DNA from 2 places in the Nonomuraea sp. NPDC049152 genome. Region 2 is predicted to be linked to the other one. Evidence: predicted binding sites of a transcription regulator. Region 2 holds the regulator's gene; the other holds the start of a gene.
What was found. The regulator HrcA, encoded in region 2, represses chaperone genes, less so after heat shock. The targets are predictions, from matches to a motif close to TTGGCACTCTCNNNNNGAGAGTGCCAA.
Positions count from the first base shown of each region.

Region 1: groL (chaperonin GroEL) is a predicted target of HrcA. The motif match lies at 1,672-1,698, and genes of this name have one in related genera.

Region 1 is NZ_JBEZDO010000007.1:294,518-304,130, forward strand. It holds gene groL (chaperonin GroEL) at 1-1,563, opposite strand, end outside; gene AB0B45_RS16325 (cold-shock protein) at 2,007-2,207, opposite strand; gene AB0B45_RS16330 (MoaD/ThiS family protein) at 2,599-2,874, opposite strand; gene thrC (threonine synthase) at 2,892-4,124, opposite strand; SAM riboswitch class I at 4,138-4,277, opposite strand; gene AB0B45_RS16340 (RNA polymerase sigma factor) at 4,337-4,897, opposite strand; gene AB0B45_RS16345 (trehalose-6-phosphate synthase) at 4,921-6,348, shown strand; gene AB0B45_RS16350 (hypothetical protein) at 6,335-7,480, shown strand; gene AB0B45_RS16355 (hypothetical protein) at 7,458-7,994, opposite strand; gene otsB (trehalose-phosphatase) at 8,005-8,802, opposite strand; gene AB0B45_RS16365 (DUF3263 domain-containing protein) at 8,828-9,127, opposite strand; gene AB0B45_RS16370 (SAM-dependent chlorinase/fluorinase) at 9,222-9,613, shown strand, end outside.
Region 2 is NZ_JBEZDO010000021.1:32,866-45,798, forward strand. It holds gene rpsT (30S ribosomal protein S20) at 1-268, opposite strand, end outside; gene AB0B45_RS32380 (hypothetical protein) at 516-1,520, opposite strand; gene lepA (translation elongation factor 4) at 1,577-3,406, shown strand; gene AB0B45_RS32390 (hypothetical protein) at 3,545-3,853, shown strand; gene AB0B45_RS32395 (glycoside hydrolase family 18 protein) at 4,201-5,448, opposite strand; gene hemW (radical SAM family heme chaperone HemW) at 5,572-6,792, shown strand; gene AB0B45_RS32405 (DUF4870 domain-containing protein) at 6,994-7,662, opposite strand; gene AB0B45_RS32410 (DUF3097 domain-containing protein) at 7,659-8,468, opposite strand; gene AB0B45_RS32415 (hypothetical protein) at 8,455-9,069, opposite strand; gene hrcA (heat-inducible transcriptional repressor HrcA) at 9,211-10,215, shown strand; gene dnaJ (molecular chaperone DnaJ) at 10,227-11,363, shown strand; gene AB0B45_RS32430 (16S rRNA (uracil(1498)-N(3))-methyltransferase) at 11,491-12,222, shown strand; gene AB0B45_RS32435 (hypothetical protein) at 12,225-12,842, opposite strand; gene AB0B45_RS32440 (SigE family RNA polymerase sigma factor) at 12,839-12,933, opposite strand, start outside.

The sequences.
Region 1 (9,613 bases), on a different contig from region 2:
GGCGATGACAGCCTCGGTGGTGAGGAACAGCGCCGCGATGGAGGCGGCGTTCTGCAGCGCGGAGCGCGTCACCTTGGCCGGGTCGAGAATGCCCGCCTCGAACATGTTGACGTACTCGCCGGTCGCGGCGTTGAGGCCCTCACCTGGGGTCAGGTTGCGGACCTTCTCCACCACGACGCCGCCCTCGAGGCCGGCGTTGATCGCGATCTGCTTCAGCGGCTCCTCAAGAGCCTTGCGCACGATCGCCGCACCGGTGGCCTCGTCGCCCGACAGCTCGAGCTTGTCGAACGCCTTGGTGCCGGCCTGCAGCAGCGCCACGCCACCGCCGGGGACGATGCCCTCCTCGACGGCCGCCTTCGCGTTGCGAACGGCGTCCTCGATGCGGTGCTTGCGCTCCTTGAGCTCGACCTCGGTCGCGGCACCCGCCTTGATGACGGCGACGCCACCGGCGAGCTTGGCCAGGCGCTCCTGGAGCTTCTCGCGGTCGTAGTCGGAGTCGGTGCGCTCGATCTCGGCGCGGATCTCGTTGACCCGGCCGGCGATCTGCTCGGCGTCACCGGCACCGTCGACGATGGTGGTCTCGTCCTTGGTGACGACGATCTTGCGGGCGCGGCCCAGCAGGTCGAGGGTGGCGGACTCGAGCTTGAGGCCGACCTCCTCGGAGACGACCTGACCGCCGGTCAGGGTCGCGATGTCGCCCAGCATGGCCTTGCGACGGTCACCGAAGCCCGGGGCCTTGACGGCCACGGAGCGGAACAGGCCGCGGATCTTGTTGACGACCAGGGTGGCCAGGGCCTCGCCCTCGATGTCCTCGGCGATGATCAGCAGCGGCTTGCCGGACTGCACGACCTTGTCGAGCAGGGGCAGCAGGTCCTTGTTCGCCGAGACCTTCGAGTTGACGATGAGGATGTAGGGGTCCTCGAGGACCGCCTCCATGCGCTCGGGGTCGGTCACGAAGTAACCGGAGACGTAGCCCTTGTCGAAGCGCATGCCCTCGGTGAGCTCGAGCTCGAGGCCGAAGGTGTTGCTCTCCTCGACGGTGATGACGCCTTCCTTGCCAACCTTGTCCATCGCCTCGGCGATGAGGTTGCCGATCTCGACGTCACCGGCGGAGATGGAGGCGGTCGAAGCGATCTGCTCCTTGGTCTCCACGTCCTTGGCGAGCTTGGAGAGCTCCTCGCTGACGCGCTCGACGGCGGCCTCGATGCCCTTCTTCAGGGACATCGGGTTGGCGCCGGCGGCGACGTTGCGAAGGCCCTCACGAACCAGCGCCTGGGCGAGCACGGTGGCGGTGGTGGTGCCGTCACCCGCGACGTCGTCCGTCTTCTTGGCGACTTCCTTGACCAGCTCAGCGCCGATCTTCTCCCACGGGTCCTCGAGCTCGATCTCCTTGGCGATGGATACACCATCGTTGGTGATCGTGGGAGCGCCCCACTTCTTCTCCAGCACGACGTTTCGGCCCTTGGGGCCGAGGGTCACCTTGACGGCGTCGGCGAGCTGGTTCATACCGCGCTCGAGACCGCGCCGGGCGTCCTCGTCAAACGCGATCATCTTGGCTGCCATAAGGCTAGACCTCCCAGATGCAGGGTGGCTTTCAGCGGACCGAGCCGACGCCCGCGACGGCATGGGCCCGACTCCATTCGGCGGACCCCATCGTCTCGATCCCAGTGTCTGGCACTCTCATAACGAGAGTGCCAACGAACTGTTTAGCACTCTACCCTGCCGAGTGCAAGCCAGACGGCTTTCCGCGCAGGTCAGCCCAGCATGTTGGTCATCATCAAGACCTGTTCCCTGGTTGGCCCCGCGCCTACCACGTCATCACGCGGAGATTCGGTCTCGCCCTCAGGCAGCACCCGCGCGGGCGGGTCCGACCGACGTCCCACGGCCCCAGAGTACGGCGGGCAGGCCCGATCGGCTCACGCGGATCAGGCCTGCCGAGTCGACGAAAAAGGACATGACAGATCCTCACGGACTGCGCTCCGTGTGAGCTGCCGGTTCTTGATGGTTCAGACCGTCCTGACGGATTCCGCCTGGGGACCCTTCTGGCCCTGGGTGATCTCGAACTCGACCCGCTGGCCCTGTTCGAGTGACCGATAGCCATCCATCATGATCGCTGAGTAATGGACAAAAACATCCTTACCACCGTCTACCGCGATGAAGCCGTAGCCCTTGTCCGCGTTGAACCACTTGACGGTGCCCTGCGCCACTTCCGACTCCTCTTACTTGGCTCTGGACCCCGCCCATTCACTCGCGAGATCCGCGATCGGCGCGACTTATGGGGAAATCAGCCGCACGATCGCCCTCGACCATACCTGTGGCATGCCGTAGAACAACAGAGTCAATCGCCAAACTACTTCTTGGCGTTCGCGGAGGCATTCTTGTAGTCGCGGAAAGGTTAGTTAAATATTCCACTTTCTTGCGAAAAGGCCGGCCGTACGCGAGCTGCGGCCTTTAGCCGCGGACGCCCCAGGAGTCCCTGCCCACACGCCCATGCCGCCCAGCCAGGCAGGACCAGGAAGGTGCGCCGTTAAAAACGGGCATAAGATACAAAAACGCCCGCGAGAAAACCTCGCGGGCGTCCGTGAAGACCGAAAAGGGTCAGCCGCCGGCCACGGCGGGGATGATGGAGATCTGCGCGCCCTCAGGAGTGGCGCTGTCGAGTCCGCCCACGAAACGGACGTCCTCTTCCCCGACATAAACGTTGACAAAACGGCGAAGCTTGCCCGATTCATCCAAAATTCGCGCGCCGATACCCGGGTAGTCGGCGTCGAGCTTCTGCAGCACCTCGCGAAGCGTGGCACCCTCGCCACTCACCTCCGCGCTGCCGCCCGTGTACGTGCGCAGGATGGTGGGAATCCGCACCGAAACGCTCATGACTTCTACCTTTCCTTTCAGACAGCCGCGCGGAACGCGTCAAGGGACGGCCTGATCACGGCCGTGGGTGTGGCGTCGTCCGCGATCGCGTCGAGCGTCTTGAGCCCGTCACCGGTGTTGAGCACCACGGTGGTCAGCGAGGGGTCGAGCTGACCCGTGTCGACGAGCTTCTTCAGCACGCCGACGGTCACCCCGCCCGCGGTCTCGGCGAAGACGCCCTCCGTGGACGCCAGCAGCTTGATCGCGGACACCACCTCGGCGTCCGTCACGTCCTCGACCGCCCCACCCGTACGGCGGGCGATGTCGAGCACGTAGGGCCCGTCGGCGGGGTTGCCGATGGCCAGCGACTTGGCGATGGTGTCGGGCTTGACCGGCTGCACCACGTCGTGCCCTGCCTTGAAGGCCGTGGAGACCGGCGAGCAGCCGAGCGCCTGCGCGCCGAAGATCTTGTAGGGGGCGTCCTCGACCAGCCCGAGCGCGATCAGCTCCTTGAAGCCCTTGTCGATCTTCGTGAGCTGTGACCCCGAGGCCACCGGAATGACGATCTGGTCCGGCAGCTTCCAGCCGAGCTGCTCGGCGATCTCGTAGGCCAGCGTCTTGGAGCCCTCGGCGTAGTAGGGCCGCAGGTTGACGTTGACGAAGCCCCACTTGTCGCCCAGCGGGTCGCCGATGAGCTCGGAGCAGAAGCGGTTGACCTCGTCGTAGGTGCCCTGGATGCCGACCAGCTTGCCGCCGAAGACCCGCGCCATGGCGATCTTGGCCTGCTCCAGGTCGGCCGGGATGAACACGCAGGCGTCGAGTCCCGCGCGGGCCGCGGCCGCGGTCACCGCGCCGGCCAGGTTGCCGGTGGACGAGCACGACAGCGTGTGGAAGCCGAAGTTGCGCGCCGCCTCGACGGCGATGGCGACCACGCGGTCCTTGAAGGAGTGGGTGGGGTTGCCCGAGTCGTCCTTCACGTGGAGGTCGCGAATGCCGAGCGCCTTGCCCAGATTGTCGGCCTTGACGAGCTTCGTCCAGCCAGGGTTCATGTTCTGCTTGCTCGCCACGTCGACGGGCACCGGCAGCAGCGAGCGGTAACGCCAGATGTTGGCGGGTCCTGCCTCGATGTCGGCGCGGGACACGGACCCGAAGGAGTAGGCCACCTCGAGCGGCCCGAAACACTCCAGACACGCGAAGCTGGGGCCGAGGTCGTAGCGCGCGCCGCACTCGCGGCAGGACAGAGCGACAGCAGGACCGAAGTCAAGCGACATGAAGCGAGGCCTTCCCTCATCTTCGTCTGCGACCACCCTGGCCACAGACCGGAATTGGCACCTGTCCCGGCCGGCCTCGTCACTTCACGAGTTCAGTCCGGGAGGGTTGCCGGGGCTTCGCAGGGCCGGTCCCTCCACCCCTCTGGATGAGCAATATGAAGTTATGGGCATCACCATACCCGGCCGTGCTCGTGACACGACCTGTCGTCTCACTAGCTGAGACGATAAGTATCACCGAGCGCGGCCTGAACGTACTTGCGCGCCTGGTGGATCCGCGACTTGGCGGTGCCGAGCGGGATGCCCAGTTGCTCGGCCACCTCGTTGTAGTCGAGCTGGACGATGTCGCGCAGCACCAGCGCCTGGGCCAGGTCGGGCTTGTCGGCCTCCAGCGCCTCCATGGCCTCGAGCAGGTCGAGCCGTGACCCCGCGATGACGCTCACCCTGCGCACGTCGGGCTTCTGCACGGGCAACTCCTCCGAGGTCTGCTCGGCGGCCCTGCGCTTCAACGACCTGTAGGTGGTGCGCGCGCAGTTGGCCGTCACGATGTGCAGCCACGTGCTGAACCTCGCCCTGCCCTCGAAACGGGCGATGTTGCGGGCGACCGCGAGCAAAGTGTCCTGGCACGCCTCCTCGGCGTCCTGGTGATATGGCAGGATACGGGCGCAGTGGCGCAGTACGTCGGGCTCGATCCGCTTCAGGAGCTCGCCAAGCGCGCGGTGATCGCCGCCCGCGGCGGAGCGGGCCAGTTCCTCGGTTAGCTCATCTAGGGCCATAGCGAGATCCTATGTTCGGGGTCATGGTGGATGTTGTGAACAGCGTTCTTGTGGCTTCGAACCGTGGCCCTGTCTCCTTCACCGTGTCCGACGACGGCGACCTGACCATGAAACGCGGCGGCGGGGGCCTGGTTTCCGGGCTCTCGGGAGTGGTCAGGGACGAGGGCGTGCTCTGGGTGTGCGCCGCGCTGTCCGACGGCGACCGCAGCGCCGTACGGCTGGCCCCCGGTGGTCGGCTCGACCAGGCGGGCTATGACACCGGCAAGTTGCGCATGCTGGACATCCCGCCTGCGACCTTCCACCGCGCGTACAACGCGGTGGCCAACTCGACCCTCTGGTTCGTCAACCACCTGCTGTACGACACGCCTAACGCCCCCTATTTCGGCACAAGGTTCACCAAGGAGTGGGAGTCCTACCGCGACTACAACGGCGCCTTCGCGCTGGCGCTGGCCGAGGAGGCCAGCCACGGCGCCAAGGTGATGGTGCAGGACTACCACCTGACGCTCACCCCTGCGATGCTCCGGGCCGAGCGCCCCGACCTGCGGATCAGCCACTTCAGCCACACGCCCTGGGCACCGCCCGAGTACTTCTCGCTGCTGCCCGACGAGGTCGCGCGCGAGGTGCTCGAAGGCATCCTGGGCGCCGACCACGCGGGGTTCCTGACCGAGCGGTGGGCCAACGCGTTCATGGACTGCTGCCAGAGCCTGCTGGGCGCCAAGGTCGTCGACAGGTCGGTCAGCCACGAGGGCCGCACCACCCGCATCGGCGTGCACGGCCTCGGCGTCGACGGCGATTCGCTGTGGAAGCGCGCCTGCGAGCCCGACGTCGAGTCGAACATGGCCGCGCTGCGCGAGCAGGTCGGCGACCGCAGGCTGATCGTGCGCATCGACCGCACCGAGCTGTCGAAGAACATCGTCCGCGGCCTGCTGGCCTACAGGGAGTTCCTCGCCGCCCATCCCGAGTGGCACGGCCGGGTGGTGCATCTCGCCTTCGCCTACCCATCCCGCCACGACCTGCCCGAATACCGCGAATACACTGCCGCCGTGCAACGCTGTGCCAAAGAGATCGAAGACGAGTACGCCACCGAGGACTGGGATCCGCTGATCCTCAACGTCAACGACGACTACCCGCGCTCTCTCGCCGCCTACCGCCTGGCCGACGTGCTGCTGGTCAACCCCATCCGCGACGGCATGAACCTGGTCGCCAAGGAGGGCCCGATCCTGTCCCCGCGCTGCGCACTCGTGCTCTCGCGCGAGGCGGGCGCGGCGGCCGAGCTGGGCGCCGACGCTCTCGTGATCAACCCCTTCGACGTCGGCGAGACGGCCGAGGCCCTGCGCGCGGGGCTGGAGATGGCGGAGGAGGAGCGGGTACGGCGATGCGCGAGGCTCAAGGCCGCCGCCACCGCCCTGCCTCCGCGACGATGGCTCGGCGAGCAACTTGCCAGCCTCTGACCGGCTGACCAGAGACAGAATCACCTGGCTCGTCTACCTCCAACTCGCTGTCTTCGCGACCTTCATCTACGGCCTCAGCGCCGCGCTCCCCCTGCTCCGCGCAGACCTCGGCGTCTCGGCCGCGGTCGGCGCCCTGCACGGAACCGCCATGGCCGCAGCCACCATCGCGGCGGGCCTCGCGATCCCGTTCCTCACCCGCAGGTACGGCAGGCGCGCCGCCGTCTGGATCGGCCTGGCGGGCATCAACGTCGGCATCGTCATCGTCATGCTGCTCCCCGTCCTACCCGCCACCCTCACCGGTTTCGCGATCGCGGGCGGCTTCGGCTCGGTCATGCTCTACACCGCGATGGCCGCGCTGAGCGACCACCACGGATCCGCCGGCCCGGCCGCCATCAGCGAGGCGAACGCGATCGCCGTCGTCGTGGGCATGGCTGCCACCTTCCTGGTCAGCCTGGCCGCCCAGTCGGCGTTCGGCTGGCGGGCCGCGCTGCTCCTCACCCCTGTGCTGTCCGCGCTGCTGGCGCTCACCATGGGCGGAATCAGGCTCGCAGGGGCGCAGGAGCGCTCCGCCAGGGTCACGGGGCGGCCCGGCTGGCGCTTCCACGCCGCCTGCGCGGTGCTGTTCTGCTGCGTGGCGATCGAGTTCAGCTTCAACCTGTTCGGCGCGGAGCTGCTGGCAGGCCGTACAGGACTGAGCACGGCGACCGCGGCCACGGGGCTGACGGCCTTCATCGGCGGCCTCGCCGTCGGCAGGTTCGTCGGCGCCCGGCTGGCGCTGCTGCTGCCGCCCGCGGCGCTTCTGGTGAGCGCACTGGCGGTGACAGGGGCCGGCTGGCTGCTGTTCTGGCTCGGCACCGAGCCGCTCGTGGCCTACACGGGTCTGGTGATCAGCGGCCTCGGCGCCTCCATGCACTTCCCGCTGGCAATGGCCGGGGTGATCGCCGCCTCAGGCGACCGCCCCGACCTGGCCTCGGCCGCCTCCCCGGTCTGGGCCGGGCTCGCCATGGGCGTGGGCCCGTTCGCCCTCGGCGCCCTCGCCGACGGCTACGGCACGCACACCGCGTTCCTCATGGTGCCCGTGCTGGCGGGCCTGGCCGCGGGCGGTGTGCTCAGCGCCAGACAGCCCGCTTGAGCGCGGCCCCGAGTCCCGGCGTCGACCACTGGTCCACGATGAGGATCTTCGACGTCGGCAGGTACCAGATCCGCTGCGGGTAGGTCACCTTGGTCGGCTTGAAGCCTTGGGTGTGGCAGGTGATCTTCCACTCCCTGTGGTACGCCTTGTGCCCGCTGCCGACCGGCCTGAGTCCCGAGACGCTCGGCTTCTCCGGCAGCGGCGAGGAGTAGTAGCGCTTGTCGTGGACGCACTCCATCACGCCGCTGCTCGGGTGGTAGGGCTGGTCGACCCTGAACGGGTTGCCCTCCGAGGCGTACCTGATGCTCTGCGGGCCCAGCAGCCAGAACCCCTGGCACTCGGTGGCCCGCTTGCCGCACGGTCCGGTGATCACGTGGACGGCGCCGAACTCGGACTTCTTGACCTTCCACGCGGCGGGCACCTTGATCGTTGTTCCTCTGAAGGACAGCGCCTGCGTGTCGGCGTGGGCTCCGGTCAGGACGAGCGAGGCCGTCACGGCCAATGTCATCAACATGAGCGCGAAGCTAGTCTGCCCCGGTTGCAGATGAATCGCGGATGGCTGCCGCCAGATCGGCGAGCAGCGCGATGATGCCCTCGGGCCCGTCGACGACCAGGTCGGCGCGCTCGGCGAGCTCGGTGACCTCGGCCGAGCCGCTGCACACGGTCACCCCAGGCAGGCCCGAGGCCCGCACCGCGTCGAAGGCGGCCAGATCTCCCAGGTCGTCGCCCGCGAACAGCACCGAACGCGCCGCCCGCTCGGCCAGGAACAGGTCGAGCGCGTGCCCCTTGTCCATGCCGGGAGGTCGCAACTCCAGCACCATCCGGCCAGGCTCGACGACGAGGGAGTGCGCCGCCGCCAGCTTCTCGAGCGGATCGCGCAGCAGCTCCAGTGCCTTCGCCGGGTCGGGGGCGCGCCTGGTGTGGACGGCCACCGCCCGTTGCTTGTCCTCGATCGTCACGCCCTCGATGCCCTCGACGAGCCTGGGCAGTTCGGCCTTCGCCCGCATGACGCCGGGAGGCGGCGGCGGGGCGCTCACCCTGCCGCCCTCCCAGCGCTCGAACCCGTAGTGACCGAGCACGACCAATCCAGGGACCTTCTCCAGCCCTTGGCCGTACTCGATGGCGGTGGCGGCAGGCCTGCCCGTCACGATGACCACCGCCTTGACCCTGCTGCCCAGTTCGGCCAGGACGGCAGAGGCGGCGGGATGGATCCTGGCGTCATGGGGGTCGGGCACGATCGGCGCGAGCGTGCCGTCGAAGTCGAGCCCGATCACCGCGCCGCCCGGATCGCGCACAATGGCTTGGATTCCTGGAATGCTCATCACGCGGCTGGCCGTACCCAGGCAGTCAGGGGCGCATTCCCAGCCTGCGGGCCGCGCGCTCCCTCTGGCGGGCCGCCCTCAGCCTTCGCAAGCGCTTGACCAGCATCGGGTCGTGCTCCATCGCCTCCGGCCTGTCGATGAGATCGCCCAGCAATTGGTAGTAGCGGGTGGCGGAGAACCCGAAGGCGTCGCGGATCGCGTGCTCCTTGGCGCCCGCGTGACGCCACCATTGGCGCTCGAAGGCGAGGATCTTCAGGTCGCGCTCGGACAGGGGTCGTGGTGGTTCCTGGGCAGCACTGTCACCGCTGACCGGTGCAGTGTCCATGGTCTCTCCTCCTTGGTCGGCGCGGCCCGTGGCCCATCGTAATGTGCGGAGTGCGGCTGTTCACGGCGGTTGCGGAGACGTACAGTCACGAAGTGTGAGCCCAGTCATCACGCTTCTCACCGACTACGGACTCGAAGACGGGTATGTGGCCGCCTGTCACGGAGTGATCGCGGGGATCGCTCCGCAGGTCCGCGTGATCGACGTGTGCCACCTCGTGCCTTCGGGTGACGTCCGCAGGGGTGCGGCGATCCTCGCCCAGACCATCCCCTACCTCCCCGCGGGCATCCACATCGGGATCGTCGATCCGTGCGCCGGCGGCGCGCGCCGCGCGGTCGCCGTCGAGGCGGGCGAGCGGATCTTCATCGGCCCCGACAACGGCCTGCTGTCCTGGGCGATCGCCACCAGCGGGGGCGCCACGGCCGCCCACGAGATCACCAACACGGACCTGCTCCTCAGCCCCGTCTCGCCCACCTTCCACGGCCGGGA
Region 2 (12,933 bases):
TGGCAGCCTGCAGAGCGGCGGTGCGCTGAGCGATCGCCGACTTGCGGTTGGCGGCCTGGTTCTTGTGGATGACGCCCTTGCTGGCAGCCTTGTCGAGCTGGCGAGCGGCGGCGCGCTGCAGCGCCACGGCCTCGTCGACGTTGCCCTGCTCAGCGGCCTCGCGGAACTTGCGGATCGCCGTCTTCAGGGAAGACTTGACAGCCTTGTTGCGCAGACGAGCCTTCTCGTTCTGCTTGTTGCGCTTGATCTGGGACTTGATGTTCGCCACGAAGAAGCCTCGGTGAAGGTCAGGAATCGGATGGGGCGCGCGGGCTCGATGAGAGGGCGCGCCACACGCAGTTGTACAGGTTACCAATAATCCAGGTCGCCGCTCAAATCAACGACCTGCACCTCGCCAGCATACGTGGTGTCCTGCGGGCCCGACCTCCAGAACTCCCATCCGCGGGCCCGCTAGACCTCGCGTTCGGAGACCTCGCGTTCCGGGAGACCTTGCGGGTCCGAGTGTTCGGTGGGGGTTATGGGTGGTTCGGGGGGATGGCCCAGTGGTCGGTGTATTCCTTCCAGTCCTCCTCCGTCGCCGCGAAGTCCACGTACAGCGCCAGCCCGAACCCCTCCCGCCTGCCGTACGACGAAAGGGCGAGCCGAGCCCCCTCGCCCGCCCCCGCGACGCTCTCCGACCCGTCGAGGAACGGCACGCCGTGGTCGTGGTAGGCGGGCGCCCCGATGAGGATCGACGTCGTGGCGGGGGTGAGGTCGAGCGCGAGCTCCGCCTGCCGGACGACATACCCGCCGTACAGGGACTGCGCGGGCATGAACGAGTCGTAGGTCATGATCGCGACCTGGTCGGTGCGGCGGGCGACCTCCTGGTAGAAGCCGTGCGACCAGTACTTGTCGTGCCCGAGTGTCGCGCGGGCGGCCAGGCGCATGAGGGGGTACGGCTCGAGCTGCGGCGTCGACACCGAGAGGAGCTTGGTCAGCGGCCGGGTGCGGTCGAGCAGGTCGAGAAAGTCGGTGTCCCCGTCGCCGATCGGCTCGAAGTTGTAGTGGATGCCGTCGAACCCGAGGTCCATGATGTGCTTCGCCCCGGCGAGCACCCGGGCGCGGGCGGCGGGGTCGTCGAGGTCGAGGCCGTTCTTGACGGACTGTCCGAGCCAGGCCGAGACCCGCACGTCAGGCAGATGTTGCCGCCACCATTTCAGGAAATTTCCGGCGTTGGGATGCTTGGCGGGGTCGAGGGTGCCGTCCCATTCGAAGGGGCCGGAATGGACGAAGACGTCCCTGATGCCGGTGGTGCGCAGCCGTACCGCAAGGGCCTCCACATCGCGCTCGGTGCGGCGGCCGTCGACCCACGCGTGCCCGAGCCACAGCGCATCGTTACCCGTGCTCTTCGCCCAGGCCTCTGGCGCCCCGGTAAACTGAAGGCGGAGCGCCACTGCCACGAAGGCGGTGAGCGCGACCAGGACGGCCAAGGCCAGCGCCAGGACGCGCAGACCGCGGCGGATGACGGTTCGGGCAATCACCCGGGCATGTCACCATGAAAGACGCTTGACCTCAACCCTTGTCGAAACGGACTTCGGTGCGCAATCAGCCTGGCCAGACCGACCCCGCGTTGATCCGCAACTTCTGCATCATCGCGCACATCGACCACGGCAAGTCGACGCTTGCCGACCGGATGCTGCAGATCACCGGCGTGGTCGACGAGCGCTCCATGCGCGCGCAGTACCTCGACAGGATGGACATCGAGCGCGAACGCGGCATCACGATCAAGTCGCAGGCCGTGCGACTGCCGTGGAACGGCCACGTCCTCAACATGATCGACACGCCGGGCCACGTCGACTTCACCTACGAGGTCTCGCGGTCGCTGCAGGCGTGTGAGGGCGCGATCCTCCTGGTCGACGCCGCGCAGGGCATCGAGGCGCAGACGCTGGCCAACCTCTACCTGGCCATGAACAACGACCTGCACATCATCCCGGTGCTCAACAAGATCGACCTGCCCGCCGCGCAGCCGGAGAAGTTCGCCGAGGAGCTGGCGGGGCTCATCGGGTGCGACCCCTCCGACGTGCTCAGGGTGTCCGGCAAGACCGGCGTGGGCGTGGCCGAGCTGCTCGACCATGTGGTGGCGACCGTGCCCGCGCCCGTGGGCCGGGCCGAGGCGCCGGCGCGGGCGCTGATCTTCGACTCCGTGTACGACACGTACCGCGGCGTCGTCACCTACGTCAGGGTCGTCGACGGCCACCTCGGCAAGCGCGAGCGCATCCTCATGATGTCGACCAGCGCCCACCACGAGACGCTGGAGATCGGCGTCATCTCACCCGAGCCGACCATCGCCGACAAGGGCCTCGGCGTGGGCGAGGTGGGCTACCTGATCACCGGCGTGAAGGACGTGCGCCAGTCGCGGGTCGGTGACACCATCACCTCCGCGGTCAAGCCCGCCGGTGAGATGCTGGCCGGCTACGACCACCCCAAGCCGATGGTCTTCTCCGGGCTCTACCCGATCGACGGAGACGAGTACCCCGAGCTCCGCGAGGCTCTCGACAAGCTGCAGCTCAACGACGCCGCGCTGGTCTACGAGCCGGAGACCTCCGCCGCGCTGGGCTTCGGGTTCCGCGTCGGCTTCCTCGGCCTGCTCCACATGGAGATCGTCCGCGAGCGTCTGGAGCGCGAGTTCGGCCTGTCGCTGATCTCCACCGCGCCGAACGTGGTCTACCGCGTCGTCATGGAGGACGGCAAGGAGCTCACGGTCACCAACCCGTCGGAGTTCCCGACCGGCGGCAAGATCGCGCAGGTCTTCGAGCCGGTCACCAAGTCGACGATCCTGGCCCCGTCCGAGTTCATCGGCGCGATCATGGAGATCTGCCAGGGGCGGCGCGGCCAGTTGCTCGGCATGGACTACCTGTCGGAGGACCGCGTCGAGATCCGCTACACACTGCCGATGGGCGAGATCATCTTCGACTTCTTCGACCAGCTCAAGTCGCGCACCCGCGGCTACGCCTCGCTCGACTACGAGCCCGCGGGCGAGCAGGAGGCCGACCTGGTCAAGGTCGACATCCTGCTGCAGGGTGAGCCCGTCGACGCCTTCAGTGCGATCGTGCACAAGGACAAGGCGTACGGCTACGGCGTCGACATGGCCAAGAAGCTGCGCGAGCTGATCCCCAGGCAGCAGTTCGAGGTGCCGATCCAGGCGGCCATCGGCGCGCGCGTCATCGCCCGAGAGAACATCAGGGCGATCAGGAAGGACGTCCTCGCCAAGTGCTACGGCGGCGACATCTCGCGTAAGCGCAAGCTGCTGGAGAAGCAGAAGGAAGGCAAGAAGCGCATGAAGATGGTGGGCAGGGTCGAGGTGCCCCAGGAGGCCTTCGTCGCCGCGCTGTCCACCGAGTCCAGCGTGGACAAGGCCAAGAAGTAGCCACAAGCGAAAGGCCCGGTGCTCGACGCCCGGCCCTTTCCAGACGGCGGTCTGGACGTCATGGTGGCCTTCTGAATTTGTCGGTGCGGTGCCGTAGCTTCTCCACTGATCGAACACGTGTCCGACAATGGAGGTGGCATGGACGGCGACAACGCCGAGTCCGAGCGGTTCGTCAAGGCCGCCATGCTGGGCGTGGCGGTGGCCGAGGAGACCCGGCGGCTGCTGCGGCTGCACTTCACGCCGAGCGAGGTGGGCACCGACGGGAGGGTGCACGTGGAGGTGCCTTACCCCGACTCGGCGGTGGTGGAGGCGGTGCTCGATGTGGCGGCGGAGTGTTTCGGGGAGAAAGGGGCCTCGGTCGAGGAGATGCGGCGGGCCGCGCTTGACAGCTTGTTACAACTGGCCGAGTTCGACGAGGAGTCGCTGCTGAACCGGCCAGCCTGCTGACGCTCGGTCAGGGGACCAGTCCGTGCCGGAAGGCGTGGGCGACGGCTTGCGCGCGGGTGGTGACCTGGATCTTGGCGAACAGGTTGTTGATGTGAGTCTTTTATGCGGGTTTGCGGGCGATGTCCCGCGATGATCTCGGCGGCGGAGACAGGCACGCGCGCCTCCGTGCGCGTCGGCCGGCGGTCACCGTCGTTGGTGGTCCAGGTCGACGGCGGAGGTGACGGCAGGCCCGGCACGAGGACGCAGGCCCGGCGCCAGGACGCGGGGACGGCGCGAACCCCTTGCGCCGTCCCCGCGAGTCATGGTCCCCGCCTGCCGCTCAGCATGCTCGCGGCAGGCGGGGAAGGTCAGCGGAGGATCTGGTAGAGAGCCGAGGTGAGCGAGGCCCTGGCGTCGTCCTGGTCGATGGACCACATCATCGAACCGCCCAGCCCCTTCAGCCTGATGTAGGTCGCCTTCTGCGCCAGCACCGCCGGATCGTCGTACGACCAGAACTCGTTCCCGTCGTACAGCCACACCGTGCCGGTCCGCAGGTCGCGGAAGCGCTTGCCAGGCTTGCCCACCAGGTCCTTGTAGTCCTCGGTGCCGGCCGCCCACTTGCCGGGCGCGGGCCCTGTCGCGGGCTTGTACAGGCCGTCGCCGCCGGCGGTGACCCCGGTCCAGCCCTGGCCGTAGGCGGGGACGCCGACCACGATCTTCCTGGCGGGAGCGCCGCGCGACAGGTAGTCGCGGACGGTCTGGTCGACGCTGTAGCGCACCGGGTTCGGGTCGCGGCGGTCGGTGAGGAGGTTGCCGTTGTGCCCGGTCTGCGCCTCCCATGAGCCGCGCAGGTCGTACCCCTGGACGGTGGCGAAGTCGAGCAGCTTGAACACCTTGCGCACCTCGAACCCGGCGTCGATCTTCGTCGCCGCGGCAGGGAGGAAGGCGGTGAGCTCGGCGGAGCGGGAGTGCGCGTTCATCCGCGACCTGAGCTCGGCCAGGAAGAGCGTGAAGTTCCGCTTGTCCTCCGGCCTGATCACGTTGCCCGGCGAGCCCTCGGAGCCCGGCCACTCCCAGTCGAGGTCGAGGCCGTCGAACACGCCCGCGCCGGCGCCCGCCTCGAGTCCAGGCAGGTTGCCCTTGAGCCACATGTCGACGCAGGAGGTGGCGAGCTTGGCGCGCGCTTCGGGGGTGAGGACGGCGTCGGAGAAGGAGCGGGAGCCCGTCCAGCCGCCGAGGGAGAGCAGGACACGCAGCCCGGGGTGCTTGGCCTTGAGCTTGCGCAGCTGGTTGAGGTTGCCGTTGAGCGCCTGGCCTGGGGCGTCGGCGACGCCGTCCACGCTCTGCTCGGCGGGCACGGGGCGCTGCCAGTCGGCCCACGGGTCGGCGGAGACGCAGGTGCCGTCGGCGCCCACGAAGCCGAAGGCGTAGTTGACGTGGGTCAGCTTGGCGGCCGCGCCGCTGGCGTCCATGTCCTTGACGTGGAAGTTCCTGCCGTAGACGCCCCATTGGATGAAGTAGGCGACTCGCTTGAACCCGCCGTGGGCCTCGGCGGGCAGCGCCACTGCCGTCAGACCCAGGACTAAGCAGGACAGGACGATGAGGGCTCTCTTCACGGGCGTCTCCAGTGGCGCACTTATAGGAAACTTTCCTTAAAGTTGACCCGGATCGTAGGCCCGCCCGATCGGCTCGTCAATGGGGGGGACAAGGTGGTCCGCGACGCACGGCAGACTGGAAGCGTGCCATCCACCCTTCCCGACGGCGATCCCGCGCCCGCGTCGGGCGAACTGCCCGCGAGCGCGCTGAACGGCCTGGGCGAGCGCCCCTTCGGCTTCTACGTTCACGTGCCCTTCTGCGTGACCCGCTGCGGCTACTGCGACTTCAACACCTACACCGCCGCCGAGCTGGGCCCTGGCGCCTCCCACCGCGACTACGCCGACACCGCCATCGAGGAGGTACGGCTGGCCCGCCGCGTCCTCGGCGACGCAGGGCTGCCCGTCGAGACCGTGTTCTTCGGCGGGGGCACGCCCACGCTGCTCCCCGCGACCGACCTGGCCAGGATCCTGCGCGCGATCGACGAGGAGTTCGGCCTGGCCGAGGGTGCCGAGGTGACGACCGAGGCCAACCCCGAGTCGGTCGACCCCGCCTACCTGGAGAAGCTGCGCGAGGGCGACTTCAATCGCGTCAGCTTCGGAATGCAGAGCGCCAGGGAACACGTGCTGAAGGTCCTCGACAGGCACCACACCCCCGGGAGGGCGGCGCAGGCCGTACAGGAAGCGAAGAAGGCCGGGTTCGACCACGTCAACCTGGACCTGATCTACAGCACCCCCGGAGAGAGCGACGACGACTGGCGGGCGTCGCTGCGGGCGGCGATCGAGGCCGAGCCCGACCACGTCTCCGCCTACTCGCTGATCGTCGAGGACGGCACCAGGCTGGCGGCCAGGATCAGGCGCGGCGAGCTGCCGATGCCCGACGACGACGTGGCGGCCGACCGCTACCTCATCGCCGATGAGATGCTGTCGCAGGCGGGCTTCGAGTGGTACGAGGTGTCGAACTGGGCCACCTCCGACGCGGGCAGGTGCCGGCACAACCTGCTCTACTGGACCGGCGGCGACTGGTGGGCGGTCGGGCCGGGGGCACACAGCCACGTCGGCGGCACCCGCTGGTGGAATGTCAAGCATCCGGCCGCCTACGCGCAGCGCCTGGCGGCGGGCGCCTCGCCCGCGCACGCACGCGAGGTGCTCGCCGCCGACGACCGCGAGGTGGAGCGGCTGATGCTGGAGCTGAGGCTGGTCTCCGGCTATCCGCTGGCCGACGTGGCGGGCGACGCGCGCACCGTCGTGGCCAGGGCGCTGGGTGACGGGCTGCTGGAGACCGAGCCGTTCAAGGCGGGGCGCATGGTCCTCACCCTGCGCGGGCGGTTGCTGGCCGACGCTCTGATCCGTGACCTGACCATTTGACGCGCTCCCCGCGGTGTTCGGCCTCGCCGTCGCCGCGGAACGTGGAGAGTGGGGCGCGAGCTGGTTCGCCGCCGGCAAGGGACCCGCGTGGCCCGGACGAGGGCGAGCGCGAGGTGATCAGAGCCGGGTCCCGTTACCGCGTGGCGGCGCGCTCGGCGAACACGCCCGGCTCCGCCAGCGGCAACTGCGGGTTCAGGGCCGTCAGCTGACGAAGTTGATGTTGACGGGGTAGCGGTGGTTCTCGCCCCTGTTCGCCGCCATGGCCGCGATGATCTCGAAGGCGAGCGCCGCGATCCACAGCACGAACATCAGCACGAAGCCGATCAGCACGAACGCCAGCACGGTGCAGACGATGTAGCCGATGAACACCGTGATCTGGAAGTTGAGCGCCTGCGCGGACTGGTCGCGGACGTAGGGGGACTCGTCACGCTTGACCAAGTACAGGATCAGCGGGCCGACGAAGCCGGTGAGGATGCCGAGCAGGTGGGCCAGCATCGCCATGTTGGTGTCGTCGCTGCCCGGCCTGGGGCCGTACTGGCCTGGCGTGTACGGCGGGCGCTGGTAGCCGGGAGGACCGTAGCCAGGCTGCGGACCGTAACCCTGCGGGGGCGGGTAGCCCTGCGGAGGCGGGTAGCCCTGAGGAGGTCCATAGCCCTGAGGAGGGCCGTAACCTCCTGAGGAGGGTGGGCCATAACCGCCGGACGGCTGGCCGTAACCCCCTGAGGGCTGGTTGTGGCCCCCAGAGGGCGGCTGGCCCCCGGGCGGCGGGCCGTAGCCCGGTGGTTGCTGCGGGCCCGAGCCCGGCAGGTCGGAACGCTCGACGCGCCTGGTGGCGTCACCATCGGGCGGTTGCGGGAAGTTCTCGCTCATCCTGTCTCCGTCACGAAGTCGATCAGCTCTTCGACCCTGCCGAGCAGCGAAGGCTCGAGGTCGGCATATGTGGACACCGCACCGAGGATCCTGCGCCACGCGTCGGCGGGTTCGAGCCCCCAGCCCAGCGCGGCGATCACGCCCTCCTTCCACGGCAGCCCGCGCGGCACCTGCGGCCACGCGGGAATGCGCAGCACGGAGGGCTTGACCGCCTGCCAGATGTCGACGAAGGGGTGCCCGACGACCAGCACGTGCGGCGAGGTCACCTGAGCGGCGATACGGCTCTCCTTCGAGCCGGGAACCAGATGGTCGACCAGCACGCCGAGCTTGCGCTCAGGCCCTGGACCGAACTCGGACACGATCGAGGGCAGGTCGTCCACGCCCTCCAGGTACTCCACCACTACGCCCTCGACGCGCAGGTCGTGGCCCCAGATCTTCTCCACGAGCGCCGCGTCGTGCACGCCCTCGACGTAGATGCGGCTCTCCCTGGCCACCCGCGCGCGCAGGCCCTCGACGGCGACCGAACCCGAGGCGCTGCGACGCGGACCCGTGGCGGCGGGAGCGGCCGGCCGTACCAGTGTCACGGGCCTGCCGTCCAGCAGGAAGGCGGCGGGCGCCAGCGGGAACAGGCGCCGCTTGCCGAAGCGGTCCTCGAGCGTGACGGCCTCCTTGTCGCAGGCCACCACCGCGCCGCAGAACCCGCTGTCGGCGTCCTCGACGACCAGGTCGCGTTCGGCCGGCACGGTCGGGATCTTCCCCTTACCCGGGCGCCGCCAGTTTCCCGCAAGCACGTCACGCTCGTACATGGGGGGACCGTAGCAAATCGCCGTTCCTGCGCGCGTTGCTCCTGCGCACGAGGATCGCGATCGTCATGATGATCGCGAACAGGATGCCCGCGCCCGGCACGGCCAGCAGCACGACGACGCTGCCGGCGATCTCGGCTGTCGCCGCGGTGACCTGGCGGCCGACGCCGAACAGCGCGTGGGCGTCCTCCTCGATGTCGCAGTAGACCTCGTACTCGCCCTTCTCCGGCACGTCGATCAGCTGGATGAGCTTCCACTCGTTGACGGTCTGCCTGCCGTTCGGCTCTGCCAGGTCGCCGCCGTGGATCTCGCACGAGTAGTGGACGGGCCGCCGGCTCGACAGGAAGAGCCCCGGCTGGTCGGCCGGGTCGATCGGCACCGTGACCGGTTCGCCGGGGGCGAAGGGCCTGGCGGGAACCAGCTCCTGCAGGGTGGAACGCATGCCCGAGGCGAACCCGACGACACCGCTGACCGCCGTCAGTAACGCCAGCACCCAGACCACCGCGATCCACCAGGCACGCGGCCTGATCTGCCTCGGGTCAGGAGGTGGAGCGTAGGCGCCGTACCTCGGGTCCTGCCGGTACGGCGGTCGAACGTCGGTCATGCCCACTATTGTCGACCTGCGGCTTGCAGTCGGCTTGACTCGGTGTGTTATCGCACCTTGTGGGTGAGAGCCGTACACTTGGCACTCGGGAACACAGAGTGCTAGACCTGTCGTTTCCTTCACAGGCAGGGAGGTGAGCACGTGCTCGATGATCGGAAGCTTGCGGTGCTCCGCGCCATTGTCGAGGACTACGTGTCCACCAACGAACCGGTGGGCTCCAAGGCGCTGGCCGAGCGCCACAATCTCAACGTCTCTCCGGCCACGGTCAGGAACGACATGGCCGCGCTGGAGGAGCAGGGCTACATCGCCCAGCCCCACACCAGCGCGGGACGGGTGCCGACGGACAAGGGCTACCGGCTCTTCGTCGACAAGCTCTCGCAGATCAAACCGCTGTCGAGCGCTGAGCGCAGGGCGATCGAGACGTTCCTCGCCGGTGCGGTCGACCTCGACGACGTGGTCACCCGCACGGTCAGATTGCTGGCGCAGCTGACCAGGCAGGTCGCGGTGGTGCAGTACCCGGCGCTCTCGCAGTCGACGGTCCGTCACCTGGAGCTGGTGCCGCTGACCGACAGGCGGGTGATGTTCGTGCTGATCACGAACACCGGCAGGGTCGAGCAGCGGGTCATCGAGCTGCCGGAGACGATCGAGGAGTCGAGGATCGCGCATCTGCGCGCGGTGCTCAACGCCTGCCTCGACGGCTGCGGGCTCAACCAGGTGCCCGACCAGATCTCCGACCTTCCTGAACGGCTGCCCGTCGAGGACCGGCCGGCCGCGGCGACGATCCTGTCGGTGCTGCTGGAGACCCTCGTCGAGCGGCACGACGAGAAGATCGTCTTCGCCGGCGCGGCCAATCTGGCGGGCGCCGACTTCACCACGGGCCTGCGCGACGTGCTCGAGGCGCTGGAGGAGCAGGTCGTGCTGATGCGCCTGCTCGGCGAGACCTCCGACATGCCGACCACGCTCACCGTCAGGATCGGCTCGGAAAACCCCTACACAGGACTGCGTGGCACCTCCCTCGTCGCCACAGGGTACGGTTCGGGGGCCCGCCTCGGCGTGCTCGGTCCCACCCGGATGGACTACCCCGTGACGATGGGCGCTGTGCGCGCGGTGGCACGCTACGTCAGCCAGATCCTGGCTGCTTCATAAGAGGTCGATAAGTGGCAAACGACTACTACGGCACCCTCGGGGTCCGCCGTGACGCCAGTCAGGACGAGATCAAGAAGGCATATCGTCGCCTGGCTCGCGAGCTGCACCCCGACGTGAACCCCGATCCTGCGACGCAGGAGCGCTTCAAGGAGATCACGCAGGCCTACGAGGTCCTGTCCGATCCCAACAAGCGGCAGATGTACGACCTGGGTGCCGACCCCTTCGCGGGGGCGGGCGCGGGCGCCGGAGCCGGCGGATTCGGCGCGGGCTTCCCCTTCAGCGACATCATGGACGCCTTCTTCGGCTCGGCCGGCGGGGCTCGAGGCCCCCGCTCGCGCGCCAGGAGGGGGCGCAACGCCACGATCAGGGTCGAGCTCGACCTGCGTGAGTCGGCGTTCGGCACCACCAGGGAGCTCAACGTCGACACCGCGGTGCTGTGCGAGGTGTGCTCGGGTTCGGGCGCCGCTCCTGGCACGCATCCCGACACCTGTGACATGTGCCAGGGGCGCGGTGAGATCTCCCAGGTCACCAGGTCCTTCCTGGGCCAGGTCATGACCTCGAGGCCGTGCCCGCAGTGCGGCGGGTTCGGCTCGATCATCAGGCACCCCTGCCAGGAGTGCTCGGGCGACGGCAGGGTCCGCACCCGCCGTACGATCAAGGTCCGCATCCCCGCGGGCGTCGAGGACGGCACCCACATCCAGCTCGCCGGCGAGGGCGAGGTCGGCCCCGGCGGCGGCCCTCCTGGAGACCTGTTCCTGGAGATCGTCGAGAAGCCGCACGAGATCTTCGAGCGGCGCGGCGACGACCTCCACTGCACGGTCCAGATCCCGATGACCGCGGCGGCCCTCGGCACGTCGCTGACCGTCCAGACGCTCGACGGCGCGGAGGAGATCGACGTCCGGCCGGGCACACAGTCCGGGCAGGTCATCACGATGTACGGCAGGGGCGTCCAGCGTCTCAACGAGACCGGCCGCGGCGACCTGCTGATCCACGTCAACGTGGAGACGCCCACCCGCCTCGACCAGTCGCAGGAGGACCTGCTGCGCGAGCTGTCCAAGCTGCGCGGCGAGGAGCGCCCGCCGGGCAAGTTCGCCCCCGGCCAGCAAGGGTTCTTCTCCAGGCTGAGAGATGCCTTCAACGGCCGTTAGATCATCTTCTGCTACGGCAGGCCGGCTCGGCCCCACCGCGGTCACGTGGCCGGGGCCCGTCCATCACGCTGCGCCAGCGGGACTCCGGCCGGCCGCCGTCACGTCGCCCGCCTAGGGGGAGGCTGCTGTGACCGTGCCCGTGTTCCTCGCCGACGCCTCGGACTTCGGCCGTGCGGAGTTCGTCCTCGGCGGCGCCGAGGGGCGACACGCCGCGGCCGTGCGGCGCATCCGTCAAGGAGAGCGGGTCGACCTGACCGACGGGGCCGGGTCGGTCGCCGAGTGTGTGGCCGTTGAGGTGCTCAAGGACTCGTTGCGGGTGCAGGTGCTGCGCCGCTTCGAGGTGCCCGCGCCCTCGCCGCGCCTCGTCGTGGTGCAGGGGCTGCCCAAGGGCGACAGGGGCGAGCTGGCCGTCGAGATGATGACCGAGGCGGGCGTGGACGTGATCGTCCCGTGGTCGGCCTCGCGCAGCGTCACGCAGTGGAAGGGCGACAGGGCGGCCAAGTCCCTGGCGAAGTGGCAGGCGACGGCCAGGGAGGCGGGCAAGCAGGCCCGCAGGTTCCACGCCGCCACGGTCACACCCCAGCACTCGACGGCGCAGGTGGCCGAGCTGCTCGCGGACGCGGCGCTGGCGCTGGTGCTGCACGAGGAGGCCGAGGAGGGGCTGGCGACGGTCGAGCTGCCCGCGACGGGCGACATCGTCCTCGTGGTGGGGCCCGAGGGCGGGATCGCGCGGGACGAGCTCGACAGGTTCACGGCGGCGAAGGCCGTACCCACGTTGCTGGGGCCGACGGTGCTGCGGACCTCGACGGCCGGGGTCGCGGCGGCCGCGGTCGTGCAGGCGCGCACGGGACGCTGGTAGCCCTAGGGGCTGGACAGCGGACTGGCGATCTCGCTCGGCGTGGGCGCGGGGTCCTCAGGCGGGCACTGGTCGACGCCGCAGTCGGGATTGTCGGGGTTCTCCACCGTCTCCGACGGGGTGGCCGACGGTGAGGGCGACGGGGTGCCGTCGGCGCACTCCTGCGGCGGCTGCGAGCTGCCCTTCGCGCACGGGGTCGGGGTGGGCGTCGGCGTCGGTGCCTTCTTGCTCGGCGCGTGCGTCTCCGACGTCTCGGTGGGCGGCACGCTGGTCACGGGAGGCGGCGGCACGGCGGGCTGGCTCCGCTTCGTCGGCGGCAGCTTGGAAGGCGGGCGGGTGGTCGAGGAGATGTCAGGCGGCAGTTCGGTGATGTTGTCGACGGGGACCGCGGGGACGATCACCATGTTGCGGAGGTCGGGGACGACCATCACGATCGTCCCTGCCACGAGGACCGCGCCCGCCGCCGCGGCGCCCGCCCGCAACCAGAAGAGTCCCCGTAGCCCGCGCCTTTCGATGCGGGCGCGGATGATCTCCAAACCCTCGGGAGACGGCACGACCGCGTCCGCCTCCGCGCGCAGCACCCGGCGCAGGATCTCGCCGTGCTCGTCGGGCGGCAGGGTCATGACATCTTCTCCAGAACGGAACGCAGGGCGGCCATGCCACGAGCCGTGTGGCTCTTGACGGCACCCTTGCTGATGCCCATGGCATGGGCGA